Regions from separate parts of the Hominiventricola aquisgranensis genome, predicted to be linked through region 2. Evidence: predicted binding sites of a transcription regulator. Region 2 holds the regulator's gene; the other holds the start of a gene.
The links. Region 2 encodes HrcA, which represses chaperone genes, less so after heat shock. Its sites were predicted from a motif close to TGTTAGCACTCNNNNNNNNNGAGTGCTAACA; they were not measured.

Region 1 (15,053 bases), on a different contig from region 2:
AGTTGAGCAGAAGCTGGAAGAGATCGCATATAAAGCACTGCCGGAAGCTCTGGTTGAGACCGTTGAAGTTGACTTAAGCGGACTCAAAGCCGGTGATGTTGTTAAGGTTAAAGATCTTGCAATCGCTGCTGATAAAGACGTGGTACTTGTTACCGATCCGGAAGCAGTCGTTGTAACTGTAACCGTTCCGCATAACGCTCCGATCCCGGAGACCGATGCAGAGGAAGCTGAAGAGGCTGAAAAATAAATATGGTCTGAAGTTGAAGAGGCTGTCGCGATTGCGACAGCCTCTTTTCTGACTATGTGAGCCTGAAAGGTTAGGAATCCGCACTTGAATTATCCAGCACTTATTCTATATCAACCCTTATATCAACCCATGTTCCACACAGTAATAATAGATTCCATCTTCCGCCACATGTCCGCAATGGTCTGTGGCAATTGCTTTCAGTTTTTCTGATGCATTTTCCATGGCAACGCCAGTGCCCACTGCCTGGAACATCTCAACGTCATTATTTCCATCCCCGAATGCCAGCGCCTCAGATTGGTCGAACCCATAATACTTCAACACCTTTGCAATACCCGTTCCTTTTCCGCCTGTTGCAGGGATAATATCAACTGCCCTGTCCCACCAGGAAGTGATCTTAGCTCCATGAACACCATCCAGGATCGTTGAAAAATCCGACTCTCTGCAGCTCATCAGCAGCTGATAAACAGTTCCCTGTGATACACGATCAAAGTCATCTGAAATAATCACCGTCTGCTTGCCAAATGCATAATACTGATCCAGATCCTCATCAGTTCCATTGGAGATCAACTGATCTTTGGTGGCAACCGATACCGGGCGTCCCAGCACCGCCGCATTCTGAATCATTTTCTGCACATCATCCTGTTCCAGCGGATTGCTGTAGATAATCTCCTTCTGGTTGAAGCAGTAGGATCCATTGTATGTAAGGATCGCATCAAACTCAACCCCTTCAAAAGTCGGCACTGCCATAGGCGCTCTTCCTGTAGCAATACAGATGATAATCCCTTTTTCCTTTAAACGTCTCAATGTCTCCAGCATCTTCGGTGTGACTTTTTTTGTATCTACGTCAATCAATGTTCCGTCTATGTCAAAAAATATGATTTTGATATTTTTCATGTTTGTTTCCCTCCTGCTTAAAATCTCGGTTGCTGCTGATCTGCTGTATGTTCACCGATCAGCTTCTCCATCCAGACCATGTCATACCATCTGTGAAACTTATAGCCACATTGGTGGAACTGCCCCACCATACGGTATCCCAGATGGGCATGGAACTCCACACTGTTCCGGGTCAGGTATTCATCCTCCTGCACCGGATAGGCAATGCAGGCATTCATATTCAAAAAGCCTCGATTCCTCAGTTCTTCTTCCAGTGCTTCATGAAGTTTTTTACCAATCCCCATGCGTTTTTTATTCTGATATACATAGATGGAAGTCTCCACCGCCCAGTCATAGGCCGGGCGATCATGGAACGGTCCCACGTAAGCATAGCCTACTGGCTCTTCACCTTGTTCCGCCACCAAATAAGGATACTTTTTCAGCGTATTGTGAATCCGTTCACAGAATTCCTCCACGGTCGGAACTTCATACTCAAATGTGATGGCTGTCTGCTCCACATAAGGCGCATAGATTGCCAATAATTTCTCTGCATCTTCTGGCTTCGCAGGACGAATCCTGATCTTTAAATCCATTTTACTCATCCTTTTCTGCTTTTTCCTTGACTATCATTATCTCTATGGTATAATTTGCGGATATGGTTCTGATTCATCCTCTCACTTTCATAAAGGAGTTTATCATATGAGTACATCCATCAACCGCAATTTTTCCCCTTGGGATCTGTTAAAATTCGCGGCACCTTCCATCATCATGATGGTATTTATGTCCCTGTATACTATTGTGGACGGTATGTTCATCTCCCGCTTTGTGGGGAGCAATGCTCTGTCCTCTCTTAACATTGTATTTCCGGTGATCAATGTTGCAATTGCCATCTCCACCATGCTCGGTACCGGTGGCAATGCGATCATCAGCAAATATTTAGGCGAATGCAGAGACGAAGATGCCAGGAAAGCTCTGACCCAGTTCACTGTCCTGTGTCTTGGCTTCAGCTTTCTTCTGATGCTGCTGTCCCTGCCAAACCTTACACTGATCTCCCGTTTTCTTGGTTCCAATGAAATTCTGCTGGCAGACTGCCGGGTCTATCTTGGTGTGTCCATGCTCTTTGCACCGGCTGCCATGCTGCAGGGATTATTTCAGTCCTACTTTGTGACTGCTGGAAAACCCGGCCTTGGGCTTTGGCTTATGGTCGGTGCCGGCATTTTCAACGTAGTTTTTGATTATGTACTGATCGTTCCCTGTCAGATGGGGATCGCAGGTGCTGCCCTTGCCACCGGAATCGGTCAGTGTATCCCGGCACTTTTCGGACTTTTTTTCTTTCTGTGTTCCAAAGACGATCTGCATTTTTGCAAGTTTACTTTTCATATGAAAGAAATATTATCTGCCTGCTACAATGGTTCGTCGGAAATGGTCTCTCAGCTGGCCAATGCGATCATTACTTATCTGTTCAACATCATCATGATGCAGCTGGTAGGTGAACATGGTGTTGCTGCCATCACTATTTTACTCTATGGACAGTTTCTGTTCAATGCATTTTATCTTGGATTTACCATCGGGATCAGTCCGATCGTCGGATTCCAGTATGGTGCCGGAGACAAACAGAAGCTTCACAACATTTACCATACCTCTTTCTTATTTGTTGCTGTCTCTTCGGTATTCATGGCGGTGATCGCCATTGTTCTGTCTCCGACCATTGTTACGATCTTTACTGATGATCCGGCAACTTATGAACTGGCTGCTGCAGGCTTCCGCCTGTTCGCCATCAATTTCCTGTTCAGCGGCATCAGCATTACATCTTCCGGATTCTTTACAGCCCTGTCCAACGGAACCATCTCCGCCGTGATCTCTTTTTGCAGGACCTTAGGATTTATCGTTCTGTCGCTTCTGATCCTGCCGAAGTTCTTAGGGATCACAGGCGCGTGGATCGCCATTCCAGTGGCAGAGTTCTGTACCCTGCTGGTAACCGGTGTCATGCACTTTGTGTACTTCTGGAAACCGGGCATTCGAAACTATCTGCGGTGATCCGCATGATTGCCATCAGAATCGCATACTGTTATAATGAATGGTGCCGAGAGCAATCGCCCTGCGGCATCATCTTTTTTCAAAAGGAGCTGATTTTCTATGAGCATTATGAATACATATACCGGGAAGAAATTTGATCCTCTTCAGATGAAGCCTGAAGATGTGGATCTGGTAGATATTGCCCACGCATTAAGCCTTCTGTGCCGGGGTGGCGGACACATTGACTGCTTCTATACCGTTGCTCTTCATTCCATTAACTGCGCCAACGAAGCAAAGGCCCGCGGCTGGGAACGAAAGCTCATTCTTGCATGTCTCTTGCATGATGCCAGCGAGGCTTATATTGCAGATATTATTCGCCCGGTAAAGCCGTATCTTACCAATTATCTGGAGATCGAAGATCAGATCATGTCTGTGATCTGGCAGCATTTTCAGCTTGAACTGACACCGGAAGAACATAAAAAATGGAAGCAGATCGATGACGAGATCCTGGATTCCGAGTTAAAAGAAATGTTTTCCGGAGAAGCAGAAAGGATTCCTGTTCCACTCAGATCCACGCCGGATTTCAGCGAACGTCCACATGGGGAAGTGGAAGAAGAATTTATCAGAATTGCTGAAGAACTGCTGAATTGATCCCCCCTAACCGCCCAAAAAACCAGGACATCACTGCCCTGGTTTTTGTTTCAATGTTTATTTATCCTCATCAAGAAATGCGAGTAAAGATGACTCTTTCGGAACAGATCATCCTGAAATCTCCACAGTAAGAATAAAATCACCACAACAGCCACAACAATTCCAATGAGCAGCCACTGCATAGAGGAAAGCATGCTGATATTAAAGCAACGGATATTGATCCACATCTGATTGATATTGGCATTTCCCTCATCATCAAAATACAGCATAACTGCGCTTCGGTCGATCTCTTCCTGGGACGGATACTGGGCAGATAACTGGCGATGAGCCTGATCTGCAGGAGCTGTGATTACATAATCCTCATCCTCATTGTCTCCGGAGAAGAAATAGCCCAGCGGATATTCAATGGTATCTTCCTCATCATCCTCTGCACCATAGGTCCAGTCCGCATATTCAAAGATCAGCGGACTGTCTCCGCCTGCAATAGCTGAGGTATAGCCGATGTAATACATATTTCTGACTGCACTGTCCGGGCGGGACAGGAAGTTGATAAATGCCTCCGCCGCCTGTTTCTTGGCAGCGTCTTCCCCGATGCCGCTCTTTAACATCACCCAGCCATCAAACCACAGGTTGGTACACTCCTCCGGTACGGCCCAATCCAGATAAAAATCGTCGTCCTCTGCCTGATCCATAGTGTACACACCATCTCCTGACCACTGCAGGTTGGCAACTACTTTCCCGGTGATCATATCTGCTTTTCCACTGTCAGTCTCAAAGGAATACACATTCTGACGAATTTCTTTCAGCTTCTGTTCTGACTCATCAATGGTCTCCTTACGTGTGTCATTCATGATCGCGGACAGTTGTTCGTGATAATCGCTGCTGTTTCTAAACGTTTCACTGTTCAGCAGATCTTTATTGAGAATTGCCAGCGTTGGGAAGTAAGCATCACGCACATTATCCTTGATGGTTACCTGACGGTAGAATTTCTCATTTTCCAGAATGCTCCAGGTAGAAGCCTCCTCTTCCGTCACCTCCTCCGGGTTGTACACCATACCGGTGATGCCCCACATATAACCTGCCGCATAATCAGACCACGGCTCTCCATCGATCTCATTTTCATGAAACACACTGTCAATATAAGGAGACACACCCTTTACATAGTAATTATTTTCATTGGAGTCATCAAAAAACTCATCGGATAAGGGCTCCAGCTTATTTTCTTTCATAAGCTTCATGATCATGTAGTCCGACGGACACACCAGATCATACTCATTTCCAAGATTTAACTGGCTGTACAGCTCCTCATTGGTTCCGAAAGTAGAATACTCTACTTTCACAGGAACTCCATAAGTCTCGTAATACCACTCTTCAAAATCGGATACCAGCGAATTCTCTCCGAAGATATCTTCGCTTGGGAGATCGATCAATTCATCATCCTCCCAGCCGCCTTCATCAATGTATTCCTCCCAGTTGCATACCCGGAGAACAACAGGCTTTTCCATATCTTTTGCAGCTGCCATTGTGGTCAGCGGAGCTGCAAACGTTCCAACGATTACGGAAAGCCCCGTCCCCACTGCAAACGCGCGGACAGTCAGCTTCTTATAACGTCTATCTCTCATTTTCCGCACCTGCCTTTCTGTCAGCCAGAAGATTCCATGCAAGCACGCCCGCTACGATCACTACAAAGATCAGTGTTGACAATGCCCACAGTGCGGTCTTGATCTCTGTGTGCGAACCCTTGGTGGCATTTACCACGTAGGTACTGATCGTATCGAAGGTAGATGGCTTGGTGTAAGTCGTAATAAAATAATCATCCAGTGACAGGGTCACGGACAACATAAATCCGGACACGATTCCCGGGATCAGCTGCGGGATCACTACTTTGCGAAGAGCCAGACCGGCGCTTGCGCCCAGATCCAGAGCCGCCTCATAGATGCTGTTATCCATCTGCTTCAGCTTCGGAAGCACAGACAGATATACAAAGGGCGCTTCCAGTACCACATGACCCACGATCAACGGAAAGAAGGAATCCTTGCTCAGTCCCAGTACTACGATCAGCAATACACAGATAGAGAATCCTGTCACTACTTCCGCATTGACAACCGGGATCTGATTGGCAAAATCCATAAATCCGCGAGAGCCTTTTTTACTGTAAAATGCTCCGATGGCTCCGATGGTTCCCAGGATCGTTGCGATCAGCGCAGAGCCAAATGCCAGCGCAAACGTTCCGCCGATCATGCTCAGCAGTTCGCCGGTCGTAAACAATGTTTTATAATTCTGCAGCGAAAAATGCCCACTGGTTCCGATGGTTGCTGTATCGGTAAAGCTGTATACTGCCAGGATCACAACCGGCAGATACATAAATAACAGCACCAGTGCCAGCCAGGAGGAACGTACTATTTTTTTCATCATAAGAATGCCCCCCGTGTCGTCTCTTCTTCACTGAATCCATTGCTCGCCCACGTCACCAGGAAAATGATGGCCAGAAGCACAATGGAGATCATAGAACCGCTATTCCAGTCGTATGCATGGAAATAGCTTCCAATCAGACTTCCCATAATATAGGTGCTGTTGTACAGCATATCCAGAATGACATAGTTGGTCATGGACGGCAGGAATACCATGGTGACACCACTGATCAGTCCCGGCATACTAAGAGGTAATGTTACCTTCATAAATGTAATCACCGGACTGGCTCCCAGATCCGCAGCCGCCTCCAGATAGCTTTTATCCAGCTTCTCTAATGTGGTGTACAGCGGAAGGATCATAAACGGCAGGAAATCATAGGTCATACCAAGCACTGTATTCAAAAACGGATGATATGCCAGGTTTCCTTCCACCATGGTCAGCACTTCTTTTAATGCGACCACACGAAGGGTAAAATTGATCCACATGGGTGCGATAAAAAGTACCAACAGTACATTCTTTTTCTTAATATCGCTGCGTGCCAGAATGTAAGCTACCGGATAGGCTACCAGTGTACAGCAGGCAGTCACAGTCATCGCCGTCACAAGGCTGTATACCAGTGTACCAATGGTATTTTCACTGGTGAAAAAGTTTACAAAATTCTGAACCGTAAACTGTCCCTGCCCATTGGTAAATGCATAATAAAGTACCACCAGAAGCGGTGCGATGACAAAACATATCAGGAACACTGCATAGGGGATACCAAGCTGTTTTCTTGAAAAACGCATCAGTCACACTCCTTTCAGTTTTCATCTGCCAGAGAAAGTTCAATGCTGTCCTTCGGAATCAGCAGTCTGACATAGTCATTTTCATTCCACAGATATTCATCATGAAGATGGAAATCAAACTCATCCTTCGTTCTGACAATGTAATGATAATGGTCACCTTTATAAATAAGAGAAATAATATTTCCGCAGATGCCCTCTCCATTCTCTGTATCATCACTCATTGTGATAGACTCAACCGGAACTTTCACTTTTACCTTCACGCCAGCTGTCTGGATCTCATCTCCGGATGCATCCACCAGAACACCTTCTGCATTGATGGTAGATCCCGGATACAGTCTGGTTACATCACAGTCGTACTCGCCGCCTGCAAATTCCACCATGTAATTCTTGGTCAGTTCGCCTTCATAAATATTCTGGTTTGTATCTGCCAGGATTACATGGATACCATCCGGCTCCAGACACATCCCGATGGTTTCTCCAACTTTAGCTCCTCTGGTTCCCTGGATCACCACTTCATTATCTCCGGATTCTACAATGATCTCATAATGCATTCCCTTAAAGATCACAGACTGCACCACGCCGGTGATTGTTCCTTTTTCCGGTTCCGTCATGATCACGTCCTCCGGCCGGACGATCACATCAACCTTAGCCCCTGTCGGCAGATCATCCAGACACTCAAACTCGGCACCACAGAAATTAACTTTTCTGATACCGCTCATATGGCCGGTGTAAATATTGCTCTCGCCGATAAAGTCTGCCACGAATACAGTATTGGGCTCGTTGTAGATCTCTTCCGGTGTACCGATCTGCTGGATCTTTCCGTCAGACATAACGACCACCTTGTCTGACATGGTCAGAGCCTCTTCCTGATCATGTGTTACATAGATAAAGGTGATTCCCAGTTCCTTATGCATAGCCTTCAATTCCAGCTGCATCTCTTTTCTCATCTTCAGATCCAAAGCTCCCAGCGGCTCGTCAAGCAGAAGGATCTCCGGCTCATTAACAATGGCACGGGCAATGGCAATACGCTGCTGCTGACCGCCGGACAGAGTTGCAATGCTCCTCTTCTCAAAGCCTTCCAGGTCAACGATCTGGAGTGCATGACTTACCTTCTCACGGATCTCTTCCCTGGTCAGCTTCTCCTGACGGGTCAGAGTCTCCCCCGATGCATTCTGATAAGTAACGGTCTTTGTTTTCAGCTTCAGTCCAAACGCAATATTGTCAAATATATTCAGATGTGGAAATAACGCGTATCGCTGAAATACCGTATTGATCGGCCGCTTATTAGGCGGCAGCTGACTGATCTCTTTTCCATTCAAAAGTATCTGTCCCTCTGTCGGAATATCAAATCCGGCGATCATTCGCAATGTTGTGGTCTTTCCGCATCCGGAAGGACCCAGAAATGTCACAAACTCTCCCTTTTTCACCTGGAGATTAAAGTCCTTTACCGCTTCAAAATTATCCTCAAAGCGCTTCTTGATCCCTTTCAGTTCAATAATGTTTTCAACTGACATCATGTGGCACCCAAATCCTTTCATTTGTTATTTACAGTGATATTTGCACACAATAAAAGCAGAGATATCAAGATGACTTTTCGTTTCTTGACGTCTCTGCCTTTTCGTTCCTATGCCAGTATCACTACCACAAATCCTAGCGGAAAATGATAAAAATGTCAATAAAATATTACTGATTTTGCAAGGATTTTACGTGAAGTTCAGGTTGCTTAAACATTTCTGTTTTCGTCAAAAATTCCTGTTTTACATTTTCAATTTTCAGTTTTCATGTTTTCTGACTTTTTAAGATTTCACAGAAAGTTCACAAAAAATTAGCACTCACCTCTTGACATTGCTAATAATAGGTGTTATAGTACAGACAGAACAAAGGAAGAGGGATACAAGAAAGAACTTAGATCCCGAACCCGAAAGGAGATATGACTTATGTTGATGCCTAGCATTTTTACAAATACTTATTTTAATGATTTCTTTGAGGATCCGTTTAAGAGTTTGGATTATAACACCTCTGGTCTGATGACCACAGATGTGAAGGATACCAAGGATGGTTATGAGATGACCATGAACCTGCCGGGAGTGAAGAAAGAAGACATTCAGGCTGAGTTGAAAGATGGTTACCTTACCATCAATGCAGTGTCCAATTCCAACAAGGATGAGAAAGACAAAGATGGCAAGTACATCCGCAAGGAACGTTACAGTGGCTCCTGCACCAGAACCTTCTACGTAGGCGACAGTGTAAAACAGGATGACATTAAAGCCAAATTCGAAGATGGTACTCTGAAGCTTACCATTCCGAAAGAGACTGCGAAACCTGCCGTTGAAGAAAAGAAATATGTCAGCATTGAAGGCTGACATGTAATCTGTGCCTGATGGCACACCAGAACAGCTGACCCGTAGCGGTGTCGAAAGGCACCGCTACCCTAAATAAATTATAGTAAATAATTTTAATTCCACAAGGAGGAATGACTTATGTTGATGCCGAGTATTTTTAATGATAACTTATTTGATAACTTTTTTGATTTTCCGTTCTATGATGACAGAGCAGAGCGTCAGGCTGAGAAGAAACTGTATGGACATCATGCAGCAAATCTGATGAAGACTGATATCAAAGAGAAAAAAGATGGCTATGATCTGGAGATGGATCTGCCGGGATTCAAGAAAGACGAAGTTAAGGTTGAACTGAACAATGGTTATCTGACCGTCAGTGCAGCTAAAGGTCTTGATGAAGATGACAAGGACAAAGAGACTGGTAAATACATCCGTCGTGAGCGTTACACCGGTTCCTGCCAGAGAAGCTTCTATGTTGGCGATGATATTACCGAAGAGGATATCAAGGGCGAGTTCAAGCATGGTATCCTGAAACTGTTCGTGCCGAAGAAAGAAGCAAAACCGGCTGTAGAACAGAAGAAATACATTACCATTGAAGGTTAATGAGAATATCCCAAAGTAATTTACATTACTTTTCCCTATAGCATCATTCCATACAAAATACCGGAGGGCTTGCCCCTCCGGTATTTTTCATATATTTATTCTATTTTCAGCATTCGATAACCGATACCAATATGCGTCTGTATATATTGAACTTCCTTTTTATCCGCTTCCAGCTTCTTCCTGAGTGTTGCCATGAACACACGAAGAGATGCAACATCATTTTCTGAGCTTCTTCCCCACACTTGTTGCGTAATGTAAGTGTGAGTCAACACTTTTCCCATATTACGTGATAAAAGGCACAAAAGTTTATACTCAATAGGGGTCAGATGAAGTTCTTCTCCTCTTAAGAAAACACAGCCTGCTGTATAGTCAATTTTCAATTCTCCATTGGTAAAAACTGCGCTTTCCTTTCCATCGATCCCCTGGTTGACAGACAACCTGCGTTGTGCTACACGTATCCGCGCAAGCAACTCTTCTACAGAAAATGGCTTGGTAATATAATCATCCGCCCCGGCATCCAATGCCTCTATTTTGTCTGTATCTTCACTTCTGGCACTGACTACAATAATAGGAAGATTCGACCATGTCCGAATCTTTTTTATTACTTCAACCCCCTCCATATCTGGAAGTCCAAGGTCAAGCAACACAATATCCGGATTGTGAGAAGATGCTTCCATAATCGCTGATGCGCCGTTTTCTGCGGTTAAATATTTATAATCATGAGTTTTCAACGTAGTTACGATCAGATTTCTGATCGGGCGGTCATCTTCTGCCACAAGAATAAGAGCTTTATTCATTCAATATCACCTCACTTAATGGTAATGCAAACGAGAAGATACAGCCATGCGGATCGTTGTCTTCTAATTCCATTTTTCCCCCGTGTGCTTCCACAATGGACTGACACAATGCAAGTCCCAATCCAAGACTTCGTTGACTATCCGCAATATTGTTCCCTCCTGTAAAAAACATTTCGAAGATATGCGGTTTTATCTCATCTGAAATTCCAGGTCCATTATCTTCCACACTGATCCACGCTTTTTCATTTTTCTTCAGAGCTCTTATTGTAATTGTCGAACCAGAAGGGGTATATTTTATTGCATTGTCCACCAGATTAACAAGAACCTGAATAATAAGTCTTACATCCATTCTCGTAAGAAGAAGATCTTCACATTCTGTGATGATCTTGTAATCATCATGCTTTCGGCTGATATGACGCAAAGCTTCCGCAATCACTTCATCCATAAGCTGATCCGTAAACTTAAACTTTAATCTCCCGTCATTCAATCTTGTAATAGACAACAGATTCTCAACTACACCTGTGAGCCACTCTGCGTCATCATAAATATCCGTATAGATCTGCCGTCTTGTTCCTTCATCCAGATATTTTCCATTACTGAGCAGCATATCCGCATTCCCTGATATTGAGCACAACGGTGTTCGCAGATCATGTGATATAGCACGCAGCAGATCAGCTCTAAGCTGTTCATTTTTTGCGATCACTGCATTTTTTTCTTTTTCTTCTGCGTTTCTGGCATTATCCATGGCAAGAGCGCATTCGTTAAGCACAGACAGCAAAATACTGTATTCAAACGAATCCAATACATCTTTCTGAGCAGGAACACCAACGACTCCATATACTTGGTCTCCAATACGAATCGCCAGATACAAGCATTTCGAATTTTTATAATAATGCGTTGTTGCTCCTGCCCGCTTTTTGTTCGTATATACCCATCTGGCAATCTGCTGCTCATCCAATGTCAGATAGGACTGGTCTTCCGCTTTTTCTTTTTCAGAAAACAGATGTCCTTCTGCCAGTCTCCCATTTACTGCAGCATATGCTACAATGCTGCGGTCAAACAGACGTGCCAGCTGTGTACATGTGATCTCAAGTATCTCCTTCTGGCTTCTCGCCTTTTGCAGCAGACGATCCGTGTCAAACAGAATCTGCGTGCGAAATGCCAGCTGTGCTGATAGCCTGGCATGCGTTTTCAGTTTTGCAGCCAGTGTCCCTGTCAGCACAGACGATATGAGCATGATCACAAATGTCACCGGATATCCCACTGCATAGGTCTGAAATGACATCCTTGGCTCGGTGAGAAAAAAGCAAAAAAGAAAGACACTTATGACAGAACCTGCAACACTGCATAGATATCCATCTGTCAAAATTGAGGTAAGCAATACCCCAAGAATATAAATGGTCACAACATTGGCTTCTGAAAAATGAAATTTCTGAAACACAAGTCCTATGAATGTACAGATGACAAAGATAAGAACCGTCAGAAAACACTCTTTTACCGATGGCTTCTCCACATGCAGGGGCAAATGTCCTTTTCTGTAATTTTCTGCATTCACCGTATCAGGTATAATATGAATATCGATATCAGGGACAATATCGATCAGCTTTTCTGTCAATGTTTTTCTGCTGAAAAAATTATTCCTCTTCATACTGCTCTGCCCAATCACAATTTCAGTAACATTGGACAGCTGTGCATACTCTGATATCTGCAATGGAACATTTTCTCCATGTGTCATTACAATCTCTGCTCCTAGTTCCTCTGCAAAACGAATATTCTCATCCAGCCTTTCTTTATCTTCTGACCGGGTCCTTGCTCCCGTCTGCACATATAAAGCAGTAAATTGTGCCTGCAATGCATTTGCCATTTTGGAAGCGGTAAAGATAATATTCTTATTTGATGGAGAGGATGACAAACATACCAGAATATGTTCATTCTCTGTATTTACATTCATGTTCTCTTCCGCCTTTTCCGGATATTGAACAAATTATAACATGTTATAAAAGTCTCTTCAAATATGAAAATACTTACGGATCGCTTTATATTCACCAAGAACCAACAACGTGATATGCTCCGTGAACATCGTGTCTGCGGATATATTGATGCTTATTTTCCCATTGCTTTTCATAGCAAATATATTAATGTTATACTTCTTCCTGATATCAAGCTCGCCAATCGTTTTTCCCACCCATTGCTCCGGGACTTCCACTTCAAAGATGGCATGTGATGCGTCTACCTCCATATAATCCAGGATATAATCGTCAGCATATCGGATAGATGCCCATTTTGCCACCTGCTTTTCTGGATAGATCACACTGTCGGCTCCATTTCTCAGAAGGAATTTTTCCTGAACATCGCGTTCTGCTCTTGCGATCACCAGCTTCGCACCAAGTTCTTTTAATAAAGAGGTCGTTTCAAGTGAATTCTGGAAGCTTCCACCAATTGCTACAAAACAGATATCATAATTTCTGATTCCCAATGATCTCAGATAATCTGCATCTGTGCAGTCACCAATCTGCGCATTTGTGACAAATGGCAAGACCTTTTCTACCCGTTCTTCATTCAGATCCACTGCCATGATTTCATGTCCCATCTGGTTCAGTTGTTCTGCCATATGTCTCCCAAAACGTCCAAGTCCAATCAACAAAATATTTTTCATAATCTCATTCCTCATCTTTCTAGCCCACTGTTATCTTTTCTGTCGGCAATTTCGCATTTTTTCTGTTTTTGTCCGAAAACATTGCATAAATTAATGTAAGACCTCCTACCCTGCCAAGGTACATGAGCAGGATTAATATACTTTGGGATATTATATGCAGATCCGGTGTGATCCCAAGTGTCAGTCCAACTGTGCCAACCGCAGATGCCGCTTCAAAGAGGCAATTTAAAAGAGGCTGGTTTTCACAGATACTGATGGCAATTCCCCCACAGAGGAATAGCAAAATATACATCATAGCTACCGTTGACGCATTTTTTATTGTCTGGCACTCAATTCTGCGGCCATAGACTCCAGCATCTTCCTTATTGCGGAATGTAGCAAATGCGTTAAATACTAATACTGCAAATGTTGTCGTCTTCATGCCTCCTGCTGTTGATCCCGGAGACCCTCCGATCAGCATCAGTAATATCATAATTGCTTTCGAAGGCTCTGTCATAGCAGCCAGATCTGCCGTATTAAATCCGGCTGTTCTCGGAGTAACTGACTGAAAGACAGACATCAGAAGTCGTTTTTCCATCGGTAATCCGCTGAAATCCTGAAAGAAAAAGAAGATTGCAGGAAGAATGATCAGCCAGACAGTCGTAGTAAGAATGACTTTACTTTGCATCCGATAACGCTTCAGCTTCCATTTGTTTATATAAATATCATCCCAGGTCATGAAACCGATTCCTCCCACTATGATCAACAGCATAATTACTATATTGATCAATGGGTCTCCCATATACCCTGTCAGAGATACAAATGTGTGATCCTTGGTTCCCAATATATCAAATCCTGCATTGCAAAATGCAGATATTGAATGAAATATAGCCATCCAGATTCCTTTGAAACCAAATGTTTTACAAAAATCCGGTAGTAAAAGCAGCGCACCTGTCGCCTCAGCCAACAATGTTCCCAGTAAAATGAATCTGGTGAGCCTGACAATCCCTCCCACTTTGGGAGCTGAAATCGCATCCTGCATAGTGCTTCGCTGCATAAGGGAGATTTTTCTTCCCGATAAAATGACAACGGCAGCTGCAACTGTCACAACTCCAAGACCACCAATCTGAATCAGCGCAAGAATGACTGTCTGTCCGAAAAATGACCAATAACTGCCCGTATCCTGTACAGCGAGTCCTGTAACACATACTGCTGATGTTGATGTAAACAATGCCTCATGAAAGGATGTTGCCACTCCTTCTGCAGATGCGACCGGAAGCATCAGCAGAAACGCCCCCAGCAGAATCACTCCTGCAAATCCCAGAATAATCACCTGAGATGATGTCAGGTGTTTTTTTCTATATATACCTTCTGTCATAATGAGTGTTATCTCCTGTATCTGTAATATCTCCTCATTATAACGATTACAGTTCAAAGATTGTGTTAGTATCTTTCCTGTCGTATTAAGATTGTATAAAGAAAAAATGCCGAAGGAGCTCACTCCTTCAGCATTCTTATATCCCTATCTCTTATCCCACTGCAAATGTCATCTCAGCAGTCACAGCCACTTTTCCATCTACGGTTGCTTTCGCAGTTCCCATACCGATGGGGCCTTTCTGCTTGATGATCTCAAGTTCCAGAGTCAGTACATCGCCCGGAACTACTTTCCGTTTGAATTTTGCTTTATCGATGCCG
Region 2 (15,053 bases):
ATCTTTTTCACGGATCTGCAGAAACGTCGCACCATTCTCCAGTACTTTTCTGCATACATCTGTCAGTCCTTCTCCATCCTTCAGCCACATACGGTCAGTGACTGCATACAGCAACATGGAATTCTGTATCTCTTCTTTAGAAAATTTCATAACGTGCCCCTTTCGTAAGTTCCTCTTCCGTCAGATTAAAGACCGCATCGATCAAATCTGTACGGAAAGTAGCATTTCCCGTGCCATTTTTTATTCTCTTTTTCTCCGCGATCTCTCCGGCAATTCCCATAGCCGCCATAGCCGCACAGGTTGCTGTAAATGGATCCTCTGCAGCCGCTCCCACAAATGCACCGATCATGGAAGTCAGCATACACCCACTTCCTGTGATCCGTGACATGGTCGCGCATCCATTTCTCAAAACCATGGTTCGTTCCCCGTCGGATACCAGGTCGATCACTCCGGAAACTGCGATCACTGTTCCAAGACTTTTTGCAAGATTCTTGATCATCTCCTGAGCTTCTGGAAGATTTTCTTCTGTGATGGCATCCAGATCACTTACATCTACGCCAGCACCTGTGGTCTGCTGACCGGCCAAGTAGCGGATCTCTGATGCATTTCCCCGGATCGCAGTAAAATGAACTTCCTCCAACAGCCTCTTTGCTGCATCTCTACGAAGCTGTGTGCCACCTACTGCTACCGGATCCAGCACCACCGGAATCTTCCGTCGGTTTGCCTCTTTTCCACCGACGATCATAGAATCCGTCAATGCGATGGCTCCCATGTTACATACCAGCGCCTGTACGCAGGACAATGCTTCTGCCACTTCATCAATATGATCTGCCATGGACGGAGTTCCGCCCGCCGCCAGGATGATATTTGCGCAGTCATTGACTGTCACAAAGTTAGTGATGCACTGCACACGCGGTTCCATTTCATGAACCTTACGCAGTACCTCTGCAAATTTGGTCATTTGTCTTCCTCCTATGAAAGTTCATTCTGCATGCGGTTCAGCACCCCTGTCTTCTTCAGGATCAGAACTACAACCACACCCATGGCTGCTCCCACAATAGCTGACGGTGTATAGAACGGAATATAGTAAAACGGAGACTGAGCATCCAGTCCATAGAACATCTTCATCAGCGGATAAGAAGCACAGGCACCGATCACTCCGGTTCCAAACACTTCACCAACAAATACCAGATAGATATTTTTTGTTTTCCGATAAATCAATCCACCAAGAACAGGTCCAAAGATTGCCCCGGTTACCGCCTGAATGGTTCTGCCGGACATCATCCGCATGATTCCACAAAGCAAGGATGCCGCAAATCCATACCAGGGACCTACCAGAACAGCTGCCAGCACATCAACAAAATGCTGAAAAGGTGCCATAGCCGGAAAATATACAAATGTGTTCAGCACAAATGCAAGGCACGCAAGCATAGCAGTTAATGCCATTTTTTTCGTTGTAATTTTTTTCATGTTCCTACACTCCTTTGTTGTACAGAGAAAATACTGTATTCTTTGCCCAAAAGAGGCACCACTCAATGCGGTGCCTCAAAAAATCATATCCACTTCCTACGTCGGCATTATCCGCATCAGGTTAAAGGGTCGAAGGTCTACCTTCCTCTCAGCCTGTCATACAAGCTCCCCTGCCTTCAATTGTCCTACCTATTGTAACGCTGCATTTCTTCTATTGCAAGTGTTTTTTAGCCCGCATAAGGAAGGTTTTCGAACAACTCATTCTCATCCACGCCACCGATAGTACCGGAATACGTCATCTGACCTTCTGATCCATCGGGAGACAAATCAACTAGAAGATTTCCTGCAGTTCCATCCGGCAGTTCAAAATAGAAAGTACCATCATCCGGTGAATATGCCTGCGGAATGATCACATCACCTGCTTCCAGAGTCGTATTGCCGCCTTCCAGTCTGCATCGGATCGATCCCTTGACTGTCAGCTTCGGAAGCTCTCCTGATGGATCTCCTGCAAATTCATAGATAGTATCATTGGCAGTCAGTTTGTCATCCTGTATGAAATAGGTTCTTATTCCACCATAGGTTCCAAGCACATCTACCTTGGATTCAATTTCAAATCCTTCGGTCGGATCTGCTGGAACCTCACGCAGATGTCCGTCCTGTGTGGATACCAGTGTCACTCCACTCTCATCCAGCTTCACAAGATAAATCATTCCATAGTCATCAAAGGTAGTGGTCTCTGTCATCACATATTCCTGACCATCCAGAGATACCTCATAGACCCCATTCACATAGAGACTTTCATCCAGTTTCAGTTCCTGATCTCCATACACAGCTGTAACTGCAATAATCTCATCGTCATCCGAATATGCCCGTTCCGTCTTCAACGTAAATTCTTTGCCTGAGATTTCCGCTGCAGTATTAGCCGTCAGCTCCGTGATCATATTCTCATTGTTCTCTGCAGTTTCACCATTCTCTGTATCTTCTGTATCCTGTGAAGCCTCTGCTGTGGTTTCATCTGCAGTATCTGTCACCTGTTCTTCTGCCTGCTGAGAATCTTCTGCTGTATCTTTTGCTCCACATGCCGTTAATGTCAATGCTGTTGCCATCATAAATACAGCTAAATATTTCTTCTTCATTGTCATCTATCCTTCTTTGTTCATATTATATGTTATTCCTGTACAAGTATTGTCCAATCAAGCTTTGCATAATTGTCCGTATAAGAATTGATTACAGACTGTGCCATATCTTCATCCACTGGCTCATCATTAGAAGTATCCCAGTCATCATCATATGCCATAAACCATGGATTTTCTTCATCTGCTGCTGCATCATACATGATTGCCTGCTGAACTGTAAGCCGATCCCCTGACACTGTGTAATATAACCATCCGGAGCTCGCCGCACCATTGTATCCCTCATTTGCGATCAGGATCGCTCCTGCTTCATCTTCCACAAGATAATAACGGTTTCTGGATTCACTTTCAAATATCTGAACAGCATTTCCATCCTTCAAAGTATACGCATCAAAAATAATCCTGTTTGCCGGTAATTCTGTATCCATTTCACCAATCAACAGCTCCGGCTGTCCATCTGCATCCAGATCATACAGAGTATAACCGATCTGATCCTGTGCATCCATATTACAAAACTCTGACACCATAGAAGACATTCCTTCATCAAATGCTTTACTCACATCCCATTTTTCTGTAATCATCGTCTTGTATTTATCCAGAACATTCTGGTACTCTTCGGGCATCACATAGTCTGAACCCTTGACCTCCGAATCTTTTTCGACATTCTCTGTGGATTCCTCCGCTGCTTCTGCAGATGAATCTGTATCCGTATTTTCTATACTTTTTTCTGCCTGTGAAACTTCCGGCACATCTGCTGCATCATTTTTGTCTGAGCACGCTGTCAGCATCGCTGCTGTGATTGCCAGCATACTAAGCATAATTACTTTCTTTTTCATCTTACTTCCTCCTGCGGATATGCTTTACATCTCCGCTTTTATCCTTGAATATGGATATTTTACCACAATCCGCAGGAAAGAAAGTTAAAGTTTTTCTTAATTCTGATAGCGGATCTCTGTATCCTGTAACATCGGATAGCTGACAACTTCTGTTCCGTTAAGATCTGTTGCATGCATATTCACAGCTGTGATCTGCGGATTCTCATAAGTTGTATAATAATAGATACCTTTGGTTGTATTACAGCAGGAAGTATAGATGGTGATCTCATACTTACCTTCTGCCACCTCACAGCATCCTCTCTGCTGGTCTACAGACCCTAAGATATGAAAAAACTGGCTGACACTTGCTTTTTCTGTATCTTCAGACCGGGAATTAAGTCTGGTAAATGCCACTCTGGCAAAACGGGAAGTGGATGACAGATCTCCAGGCAGTCCCAGCGCACCCATTCCTCTGCTGTAAGTGGTAAGCGGAAGTTTATCAGAAAACAGATTTTCCGGCTGCTTCGGTGATAAATTCATATATTGATTCATCAAAAACATCTGCTGCGGAAATGGCGGATTATTTGTCAGAACCCCTGCCGGGTTATCATATACATGAAGCCCGTCTGCCATGGACTCTACCACAATGCAGCCATCTTTATCTGCAATGATCCAGTGAAGCTGTGCCGTCGGCAGCTGTGCACTGAACGGAATCCCTGTCAGATTCATTTCCTTCAGTTTTTTCTTTGCATCTTCCACAGTTGCACATTGTGTCAGTATCCAGGGAATAAACTCATACTGTGCTACATTTTCTTTTTCATTATCTACGTCAGCATATGCAGCATTACCGACAAAATTGAGGCCTGCCATACCAAGTCCTTTTTCATTTGCTGCATCATAATACAATGGATATCCATTTGCTACATGTGCCATACCAATGCAGGCATAATGATGCTCCATAGTACCTGCATAATGAAACTTGATCGGATAATTACGTGGAATGATCGCTATCTGTTCTCCATAAGAGAATTCATAATCCAATGTACGTCCCATATAAAAATCTTTTGTCTGATAAGTTGCTGCTGTACACATATTCTACTCCTCCCACAAATTCTGCGGATATTTTCCTGCATCTTTCAGATCCTGCATTGCTTTCATAACGACCGGTTTATCTTCCTTATAGGTAACTCCGTGCCAGCGGTCATGGGATTTCAATACAGTTACTTCTGCCTTTCCTTCTCGGATCAGTTCATCTACCACAAATGGAAGGAAATATTCGCATTTCAGCGGATTTTTCTTTAGATTCTCATCGAGAAATACTGGGAAACGCTCTTTCAGTTCTTTTAAAATACTTGCAGAGAATCCCCACAGATTCATGGATACCGGTGCGTCTTCCGGAAGGCTGTGCCAGGTAGCACCATCATCCTCTGTATAAGCCGGTCCTTCTGCACGACGCTCAATTCTGGTTCTCTCTGTGATTGCAGTGAGCTTGTGATTCTCATCTGTCTCGCAGACACCACGGGCCACGTGACCATTCTCGGTCAGTGTATTTTTCAAAAGATAACCTACCATGGCATACTGATATTTCTCTCCATCTTTGGTATTTACCAGAAAATCATGGATCAGACGGAATGCCTCCTGTCCATAATAATCATCTGCATTGATCACAGCAAACGGTCCATCCACCACCGGCAGACAGGACAATACGGCATGGCCGGTTCCCCATGGTTTTACACGTCCTTCCGGCACTTCATAACCTTCCGGAATGTTGTGAAGATCCTGAAATACATACTCCACCGGAATACGTTTCTCCATGCGATTGCCGATGCTCTCGCGAAAATCTGCTTCGTTTTCTTTTTTAATGATAAATATTACTTTTCCAAATCCGGCCTGTACTGCATCATAGATGGAATAATCCATAATAATATGTCCCTGTGGATCAATGGGATCAATCTGTTTTAATCCACCGTAGCGGCTTCCCATTCCAGCTGCCATAATTACCAAAGTTGGTTTTGTCATCGTTTCGTCCTCCAAAAAAGAAATTCTATCTACCAGATATCATACCCATATCTTTCTTTTTATGCAAGAAAAAAAGAAGGATATGCCCGAAAGCATATCCTTCTTGTTAATACAGATTATTCTGCGTCTCCGCCGTACAGAGTTTTGAGTTTGTTCAGGTAAGCATATCTTGCCTTGTACTCGCTCTCGGATCTGGTAAACAGTTCTTCTGCTCTCTGCGGATTTGCTCTCTTCAGAGAGTTGTAACGAACCTCGCCATCCAGGAATGCCTGGAAATCGCCAGTCGGAGTCTTGGAATCCAGTGCAAATGCATCCTTGCCCTCTGCTGCCAGAGCCGGGTTGAAACGGAAGCAATGCCAGTAACCAGCCTCAACAGCCAGCTGCTCCTCGGTCTGAGCTTTGCTCATACCTTTCTTGATACCATGGTTGATACACGGAGCGTAAGCGATGATCAGGGACGGTCCCGGATATGCCTCTGCCTCTGCGATTGCTTTTACGCACTGATTGAAGTCAGCACCCATGGAGATCTGTGCTACATATACATAACCATAGCTCATAGCGATAGAAGCCAGATCTTTCTTCTTGGTCTCTTTACCACCAGCTGCGAACTGTGCTACTGCACCAGTCGGGGTAGCCTTAGAAGACTGTCCACCTGTGTTGGAGTAAACCTCAGTATCGAATACCATTACGTTGATGTCTTTGCCGGAAGCAAGTACATGGTCAACGCCGCCGAATCCGATATCGTAAGCCCATCCGTCACCACCGAAGATCCACTGGGATTTCTTAGCGAGGAAGTCTTTCTGTGCAAGGATCTCTTTGCCCTTGTCACATCCGCAAGCTTCCAGAGCAGCTACCAGCTTATCGGTTGCAGTGCCATTGGTAGCACCTACTCCATAAGTATCAAGCCATTCCTGAGCTGCAGCTTTTACATCTGCGTTCTGACCGTTAGCAACGATATCCTCAATTTTCTCTTTCAGTCCGCCACGGATAGCGTTCTGAGCGAGCAGCATACCGTAACCAAACTCAGCTGCATCCTCGAACAGGGAGTTGGACCATGCAGGACCATGTCCCTTCTCGTTTACAGTGTAAGGAGTGGACGGTGAGGAGTTACCCCAGATAGAGGAGCATCCTGTTGCGTTTGCGATATACATTCTGTCACCAAACAGCTGGGTGATCAGTTTAGCGTACGGGGTCTCACCACAGCCTGCACATGCGCCTGAGAACTCAAGCAGCGGAGTCTTGAACTGAGATCCTTTTACGGTAGCCTCTTTGAATTTTGCGATAACGTCTGCTTTCTCCGGAAGAGTTACAGCGTAATCGAATGCGCTCTGGCAAGCTGCATTTGCTTCCATATTCTGCATATCGAGAGCTTTTGCACCCTTCTTGCCCGGGCATACGTTTGCACAGGAGCCGCATCCGGTACAGTCAAGTGCGGATACAACGATTGCAAACTTCTTATCAGCCATACCAGTCATAGCCAGTGTCTGCATATCAGCCGGTGCAGCAGCAGCCTCAGCCTCGGTCATAGCAACCGGACGGATTGCAGCGTGCGGGCAGACATAAGAACATCTGTTACACTGGATACAGTTTTCCGGATTCCATACCGGGATATTAACTGCGATACCACGTTTCTCGTATGCAGAAGTACCGGACGGAGTAGTTCCATCTACATAATCTTTGAATGCAGATACCGGCAGAGTGTTACCTTCCTGTGCAGATACTTTAGCCTGGATGTTGTTAACGAAGTCAACAGCAGCCTGTCTTCCGCTCTCTGCATGAGTAGTAACAAGTCCTTCATCAGCTGCAGTCTTCCAGCTTTCCGGAACTTTGATCTCTACAACCTGTTTTGCACCTTCATCGATAGCAGCCCAGTTCTTAGCAACGACATCATCACCCTTACGTCCGTAAGTAGCCTTTGCAGCAGCTTTCATAAGATCGATAGCCTGCTCCTCCGGAATGATTGCAGCCAGCTTGAAGAATGCGGACTGAAGAATGGTATTGATACGTGTCGGTCCCATACCGGTCTCGATACCGATCTTAACACCATCGATTACATAGAATTTAATATTGTGGTTAGCGATGAATGCTTTCACCTGTCCCGGAAGATGTTTCTCAAGTCCTTCCATATCCCACGGGCAGTTCAGCAGGAATGTACCACCGTCAACCAGCTCCTGTACCATGTTGTACTTACGTACATAGGACGGATTATGACAGGCAACAAAGTTAGCCTTGTGGATCAGGTATGTAGATTTGATCGGCTTCTTACCAAAACGAAGGTGAGACATGGTCACACCACCGGATTTCTTGGAGTCATAATCAAAATATGCCTGAGCATACATATCAGTGTTATCACCGATGATCTTGATGGAGTTCTTGTTAGCTCCAACAGTACCGTCAGCACCCAGTCCCCAGAACTTGCAGTTGATGGTTCCTTCCGGAGTGGTTACCAGCGGAGCACCGGTCTCAAGAGACAGATGTGTAACATCGTCTACGATACCGATAGTAAATTTAGCCTTCTCAGTGTTGTTGTATACAGCAACGATCTGAGCCGGAGTAGTATCTTTGGATCCCAGTCCGTAACGGCCTGTGAATACCGGAGTATCATTGAATTTGGTTCCTTTAAGAGCTGCAACAACATCAAGGTACAGCGGCTCGCCAAGAGCACCTGGCTCTTTGGTTCTGTCAAGTACGGTGATCAGTTTAGCAGTTTCCGGAATAGCCTCTACCAGTGCATCTGCGCAGAACGGTCTGTAAAGACGAACTTTAACAACACCGACTTTCTCGCCTGCAGCACGCAGATAATCAATTGTCTCCTCGATGGTATCACATACAGATCCCATAGCGATGATAACTTTCTCAGCATCCGGAGCTCCGTAGTAGTTGAACAGCTTGTAATCGGTACCGATCTTAGCGTTAACTTTGTCCATGTACTCCTGAACGATTGCCGGAAGAGCATCGTAGTACGGGTTGCATGCCTCACGAGCCTGGAAGAAGATATCCGGGTTCTGAGCAGAACCTCTCTGACACGGATGATTCGGGTTCAGAGCATCTTTTCTGTATGCTTCGATTGCATCCATATCTACCATATCTTTCAGATCTTCGTAATCCCACTGCTCGATCTTCTGGATCTCATGAGAAGTACGGAATCCGTCGAAGAAGTTGATGAACGGAAGACGTCCTTTGATTGCTGCACAGTGAGCAACCGGAGTCAGGTCCATAACCTCCTGTACGCTGGACTCGCAGAGCATTGCTACACCAGTCTGACGACAGGCATATACATCGGAGTGATCTCCAAAGATAGACAGTGCATGGCTTGCCAGTGCACGAGCGGATACGTTGAATACACCCGGAAGTCTCTCACCTGCTACTTTGTACAGGTTCGGGATCATCAGAAGAAGTCCCTGAGAAGCGGTAAAGGTGGTTGTCAGAGCACCAGCTGCCAGAGATCCGTGTACAGCACCTGCTGCACCAGCCTCGGACTGCATCTCGGTTACCTGTACGGTATGTCCGAAGATGTTGGTTCTTCCCTGAGTTGCCCATTCATCAGTAGCTTCTGCCATAACAGATGACGGGGTGATCGGATAGATAGCAGCTACGTCAGAGTATGCATAAGATACATGAGCAGCAGCATGGTTTCCATCCATGGTTTTCATTTTTCTGGCCATTTTTATTATTCCTCCTTATCAGAATCAATAAGACTCTTTATTCTATTGTAAAAATAGCTCTTACCATACGGATTCATTTTATCACACCTGCACAGACTTGTCCATTTTTCTATCAAATTTTTTTGATGATTTTTGTCAAATTCTACAAGTCTTCCAGGTTTTCTTTCAGTTTATCCATAAATCCTTTTTTCTTTGGTTTTCCGGCTTCTGGCTTCTGATTCAGAGTATTTCCGTTTTCTTTATCGTATTCCTTCAGTGCTTCTTTTGCCGCATGACTTAAATTAGTCGGAACCTCAACGACCAGAGTCACATAATGATCACCGCGCACGCCCTTGTTTCTGAGAGACGGCATACCTTTTCCTCTGAGCCGTACTCTGGTATCGGTCTGGGTTCCCGCTTTCACATCGTACTCTACTTCTCCGTCCACAGTCTTGATCCGGATCGTTCCACCGAGTGTTGCCACCGGAAAACTGATCGGTACAGTAGAGAAAATATCGATGTCCTGACGCTGGAAGATTGGATGACGGCTCACCTGAACTTCTACCAGCAGATCACCTCTCGGTCCTCCATTGACACCTGGTTCTCCCTTGCCGCGGATACGGATACTCTGTCCGTTATCAATTCCCGCCGGAACAGATACGGAAATCTTTTTCTTGCTCGCAATATATCCGGTTCCATAGCAGTCCGGGCATTTGTCCTTGATAATCTTACCAGTTCCCTGACAGTCCGGACACGGACGCACATTCTGCACCATACCGAACAGAGACTGCTGGGTATATACCACCTGACCTTTGCCTCCGCATTTCGGACAGGTCTGCGGTGTAGTTCCCGGTTTTGCTCCGGTACCATGACACTTTTCACACTCATCTTTCAGTGTCAACTCCAGCTCCTTCTCGCAGCCGGTCACTGCTTCTTCAAATGTAATGCGCACAGCGGCACGTAAATCTGCACCTCTCATAGGTCCATTGCTGTTTCTGCGGCTTCTTCCGCCTCCGAAAATATCTCCGAAAATATCCCCGAAAATATCTCCCATATCAGCTCCGTTAAAATCAAATCCGCCAAATCCGCCGGCTCCGCCACCGCCCTGTTCAAAGGCTGCATGACCAAACTGATCGTATTTTTTACGTTTTTCTGCATCACTTAAGACAGCATATGCTTCTGAAGCCTCTTTGAACTTCTGTTCAGCTACCTTGTCTCCTGGATTCATATCCGGATGATACTTCTTTGCCAGTTTTCTGTAGGCACTTTTGATCGTTCCTTCGTCTGCATTCCGGTCTACGCCAAGGACTTCATAATAATCTCTCTTCGTCTCTGCCATAATCTTACCCTTTCGAATCTGCAAAAGCTTTTTTTGCACACGAACACCCACGAGCAGGACAACACCTTGTGCGGTGCTGCATTCTGCCCGCGGGTATTTGTCACGCGGCTGCTTTCACAGCATATTTCTTATTTCTCATTTTATGGCAGATGACCTGCCATTGATCAGCATTTGCATTTGCTTCTGCCGACTTATTTTATACCTCGCGGTAATCTCCGTCAACTACATCATCAGCAGCTCCGGTGCTTCCTGCTCCTGCTCCGCTCATATCCGGACCTGCACCCTGTGCGCCTGCCTGGCCCTGAGTCTGCTCATACATCTTCTGGAACAGTTTCTGTGCTGCGTTCATCAGATCTTCCTTGCCAGATTTCAGTGCATCAATGTCTGCATCAGAGATATCTGCCTGGTTAGCAGTTCTGTCAACAACTGCTTTCAGAGCATCAATCTTCTCCTGTACAGCTGCTTTTTCGGAAGCGTCAATCTTATCTCCAGCCTCTTCCATAGCCTTCTCAGTCTGGAATACCATAGCATCTGCATCATTTCTTGCATCAATTGCTTCTTTCCGTTTCTTATCCTGTGCCTCGAACTCTGCAGCTTCTTTGACTGCTTTCTCGATATCAGAATCAGACATATTGGATCCAGCAGTGATAGTGATGTGCTGCTCTTTTCCGGTTCCAAGATCCTTAGCGGATACATTTACGATACCATTGGCATCAATATCAAAGGTAACTTCGATCTGCGGAACTCCACGTCTTGCTGGCGGGATTCCATCCAGACGGAACTGTCCAAGGGATTTATTATCTCTTGCAAACTGTCTCTCACCCTGTACAACGTTGATATCAACAGCGGTCTGGTTATCTGCTGCAGTAGAGAAGATCTGGCTCTTCTTGGTCGGGATGGTTGTATTTCTCTCGATCAGACGGGTTGCAATACCTCCCATGGTCTCGATGGACAGAGACAGCGGAGTAACATCCAGAAGAAGGATATCACCTGCACCAGCATCTCCTGCCAGCTTACCACCCTGAATGGAAGCACCGATTGCTACACACTCATCCGGGTTCAGAGTTTTGCTCGGCTCATGTCCGGTCAGCTGTTTTACTTTATCCTGTACTGCCGGGATACGTGTAGAACCACCTACCAGCAGAACTTTGCCAAGCTCAGACGGGCTGATACCTGCGTCGCGGAGAGCTGCCTGTACCGGGTTAGCAGTACGCTCTACCAGATCATGTGTCAGTTCATCGAATTTTGCTCTGGTCAAGTTCATATCAAAATGAAGCGGACCATCTGCATTCATGCTGATGAACGGAAGGTTGATATTGGTTGTAGTGGAAGCGGAAAGCTCTTTCTTAGCTTTCTCAGCTGCCTCTTTCAGTCTCTGCAGTGCCATCTTGTCATTTCCAAGATCTACACCGTTCTGTTTCTTGAACTCGGAGATCATCCAGTCAGTTACTTTCTGGTCGAAGTCATCGCCGCCCAGATGGTTGTCACCAGCGGTTGCCAGAACTTCGATAACACCATCACCGATCTCGATGATAGATACATCAAAGGTACCACCACCAAGGTCATATACCATGATCTTCTGTTCTTTCTCATTATCAAGACCATATGCAAGTGCTGCTGCAGTCGGCTCGTTGATGATACGTTTTACATCCAGACCTGCGATCTTACCAGCATCCTTGGTTGCCTGTCTCTGTGCATCGTTGAAGTATGCCGGTACAGTGATAACTGCTTCAGTTACTTTCTCGCCCAGATAGTTCTCAGCATCTGCTTTCAGTTTCTGAAGGATCATTGCGGAGATCTCCTGCGGAGAATAGTTCTTTCCGTCAATGTTTACTTTGTAATCAGTTCCCATATGTCTCTTAATAGAGGAAATGGTCTTCTCAGCGTTGGTAACTGCCTGACGTTTTGCCGGCTCACCAACCAGACGCTCACCGGTCTTTGTGAATGCCACGATAGACGGTGTGGTTCTTGCTCCTTCTGTATTTGCAACAACGGTGGGTTTTCCACCTTCCATAACTGCTACACAAGAGTTCGTTGTTCCTAAGTCAATACCAATAATCTTGCTCATTTCTTTTTCCTCCTGAAATTGTTCTAATCCATATTGTAGTACACAGTGCGTCAGCTCATTTCCACTTCGTTTCATTTCGTCACACACTGTTCATTGCTTACACGTTAGTTTGCAACTTTTACCATACTGTGCCGAAGCACGGTATCTTTATATTTATAACCTTTCTGGAATTCTTCTGCGACAATGTTCTCGCCCAGCCCCTCATCTTCTGCATGCATCACTGCATTATGAAGATTCGGATCAAATTCCTGGCCCACCGCTTCGATGGGGGTTACACCCAGATCTGAAAGTACGGTGATCAGCTGCTTGTAGATCATCTCCATGCCGCTTGCCACCGGACCGCCTTTCTGATCTTCCGGAATACTCTTCAAACCTCTCTCGAAATTATCGATCACCGGAAGGATCTTTTCGATCACATCCTTTGCACCGACTGCATACATCTGAGATTTCTCTTTGTCAGTACGGTTCCGGAAGTTCTCGAACTCTGCCAGCTGACGCTTCAGTTTGTCAGTCAGCTCTGCAATCTGCTCATCCTTTTTATCTTTTTTCTCCTTCTTCTTACCGAAGAAACCTTTTTTATCAGTTCCGGCATCCTCTTCTGCTGTCTCAGGTTCTGCCTGTGCTTCTTCCTGATCTGCCGTCTCAGAAACATCTTCTGCCTTGGTATCCTCTACCACGATTTCTTCCTCCTGAGTTACCGGTTCCTGTTCCATTGTCTTGCTTTCTTCCACAGTTGTTCCGCCTTTCTATTTATGAAAAACATCGTCCAGCTGATCCATAAGAGTCTTCAGCGTTCCCATAACGTTCTCATAATCCATTCGTTTGGGACCGATGATACCTACCGTTCCCTGAAGTCCATTCCCCAGTTCATATGTGGCAGTTACCACACTGCAGTTCTTCATGCTCTGTACTGGTGATTCACTTCCTATATACACCTGAATGCCTTTTTCCTCATTGCTGAGTGTCTCATTGACCAGATCCACCAGATTCTGTTTTTCTTCCAGAGTCTGAATGATCTCACTTGCTTTTCCGTTCTCGCTCAATTCCGGATAACGGAAAATATTGGTGGCTCCTCCGGTGTAGATCTCCATTCCTTCATCAGAATGGATTGCCTCGGCCACTGCATCCACCACATCTCCGATGATATTACTATGGATGCCCGCCTGCTCTTTCATACTGGAAATCATCTGAAGATTGATCTCCTCGATAGTTTTTCCATTCAACATAGTATTCAGCAGGATATTCAGCTTCAGGATCGTCTCATCATTGAGTTCTTCACAGATGGGGATCAGTTTGTTTCTGATCACATTTCCCTCTGCAACGATCACTGCCAGAATCTGATGATCATCTACTTTGGACAACTGAATAAATTTCAGTTTATTCTGATGATATTGTGGTGTGGAGATCATGGTCGCATAATTGGTATTGTTTGCCAGTACTTTGACCACCTGCTTCAGCACCTTTTCCAGCCGGTCTGTCCGCTGGAACATCAGTTCCTTGAGATCTGCAACTTCCTGATTCTTTTCCTGCATCAGGTTATCCACATACAGCCGGTATCCTTTATCAGAAGGAATCCTTCCTGCGGAAGTATGGGGTTGAATGATATAACCCATCTCCTCCAGATCCGACATCTCATTGCGGATAGTAGCAGAGGAAAGCTTCAGATCCGAATACTTCGATATGGTTCTTGATCCTACCGGTTCTCCAGTCTCCATGTAGTTCTGAATGATCGCATGTAAGATTTTTTTCTTTCTCTCATCCAGTTCCATGGTCTCAACTCCTTTCTCTGCTTGTTAGCACTCGTTTAATTGGAGTGCTAACATTTCCTGTAACTTAAGATATCACTACCCATATCTTTTGTCAAGCATATTTAAAATTTTTTTGTGGAGTTTTTGTGAACAATTTCAAGTACATAAAAACCGCCGGTTCATCTCTGAGCCGACGGTTCCATTCCATATAAAATATTTTATCTGCTTTTCAAAAACTCATACTCTCTGGCCGCATCTGCATCATCGGGATAACTTTCCAGATAGCTTTCCATCTTTGCTTTTGCCGTAGGAAAATCAGATTTTCGCTCATAGACAGCTATCTCACTGGACAGAAGACTACGAAGACTGCCCTGATCTCCCATGGCAATTCCCTGCTCCAGAGTTGCCAGCGCATCATCGTAATTTTCCTGAGAGATCTGATAGGATGCCACACGTTCATACGCATCCTGATGCGATGGAGACTCGCCACTTAAATAGTTCTGATACAGACTCACCGCATAATCCTGATTACCGCTGTCCCAGTAAAGCTCTGCCTGCCAGTACACGCCTTCCTGATCACCATTTTTCACCGCCTCCTCCAGGCAGCTCTTCGCATTGGTGTAATCCTTCATATAATAATAGAGGCGTCCCTTCATGATCAGATCCTTTTTAGAAGTCCGATTCAATGCCTCAGTAAAATCTGCATTAGCTGCCTCCTGATTCTCAGCATCCCGATAGAGCAGTCCACGGGTCAGATAAATCTCTGCAGATTTCTTCACATCCAGAATCGCACTGCAGGTATCAATCGCCTGATCCA

Region 1: the regulator HrcA is predicted to act here: its motif matches at 8,808-8,838, upstream of WMO62_RS08485 (Hsp20/alpha crystallin family protein).

The regions. Positions count from the first base shown of each region.
Region 1 covers NZ_JBBMFC010000013.1:16,125-31,177, reverse strand. The annotation lists gene WMO62_RS08530 (50S ribosomal protein L25) at 1-247, shown strand, start outside; gene WMO62_RS08525 (Cof-type HAD-IIB family hydrolase) at 365-1,141, opposite strand; gene WMO62_RS08520 (GNAT family N-acetyltransferase) at 1,159-1,713, opposite strand; gene WMO62_RS08515 (MATE family efflux transporter) at 1,820-3,157, shown strand; gene WMO62_RS08510 (phosphohydrolase) at 3,257-3,787, shown strand; gene WMO62_RS08505 (ABC transporter substrate-binding protein) at 3,838-5,409, opposite strand; gene WMO62_RS08500 (ABC transporter permease) at 5,399-6,202, opposite strand; gene WMO62_RS08495 (ABC transporter permease) at 6,199-6,984, opposite strand; gene WMO62_RS08490 (ABC transporter ATP-binding protein) at 6,999-8,501, opposite strand; gene WMO62_RS08485 (Hsp20/alpha crystallin family protein) at 8,922-9,347, shown strand; gene WMO62_RS08480 (Hsp20/alpha crystallin family protein) at 9,465-9,926, shown strand; gene WMO62_RS08475 (response regulator) at 10,022-10,723, opposite strand; gene WMO62_RS08470 (ATP-binding protein) at 10,716-12,674, opposite strand; gene WMO62_RS08465 (potassium channel family protein) at 12,732-13,379, opposite strand; gene WMO62_RS08460 (TrkH family potassium uptake protein) at 13,399-14,736, opposite strand; gene fabZ (3-hydroxyacyl-ACP dehydratase FabZ) at 14,888-15,053, opposite strand, start outside.
Region 2 covers NZ_JBBMFC010000003.1:52,949-68,001, reverse strand. The annotation lists gene thiE (thiamine phosphate synthase) at 1-150, opposite strand, end outside; gene thiM (hydroxyethylthiazole kinase) at 137-961, opposite strand; gene thiW (energy coupling factor transporter S component ThiW) at 973-1,470, opposite strand; TPP riboswitch at 1,547-1,652, opposite strand; gene WMO62_RS02245 (hypothetical protein) at 1,698-2,606, opposite strand; gene WMO62_RS02240 (hypothetical protein) at 2,639-3,439, opposite strand; gene bsh (choloylglycine hydrolase) at 3,536-4,510, opposite strand; gene WMO62_RS02230 (nucleotidyltransferase family protein) at 4,514-5,437, opposite strand; gene nifJ (pyruvate:ferredoxin (flavodoxin) oxidoreductase) at 5,554-9,102, opposite strand; gene dnaJ (molecular chaperone DnaJ) at 9,245-10,420, opposite strand; gene dnaK (molecular chaperone DnaK) at 10,617-12,488, opposite strand; gene grpE (nucleotide exchange factor GrpE) at 12,593-13,201, opposite strand; gene hrcA (heat-inducible transcriptional repressor HrcA) at 13,235-14,257, opposite strand; gene WMO62_RS02200 (tetratricopeptide repeat protein) at 14,455-15,053, opposite strand, start outside.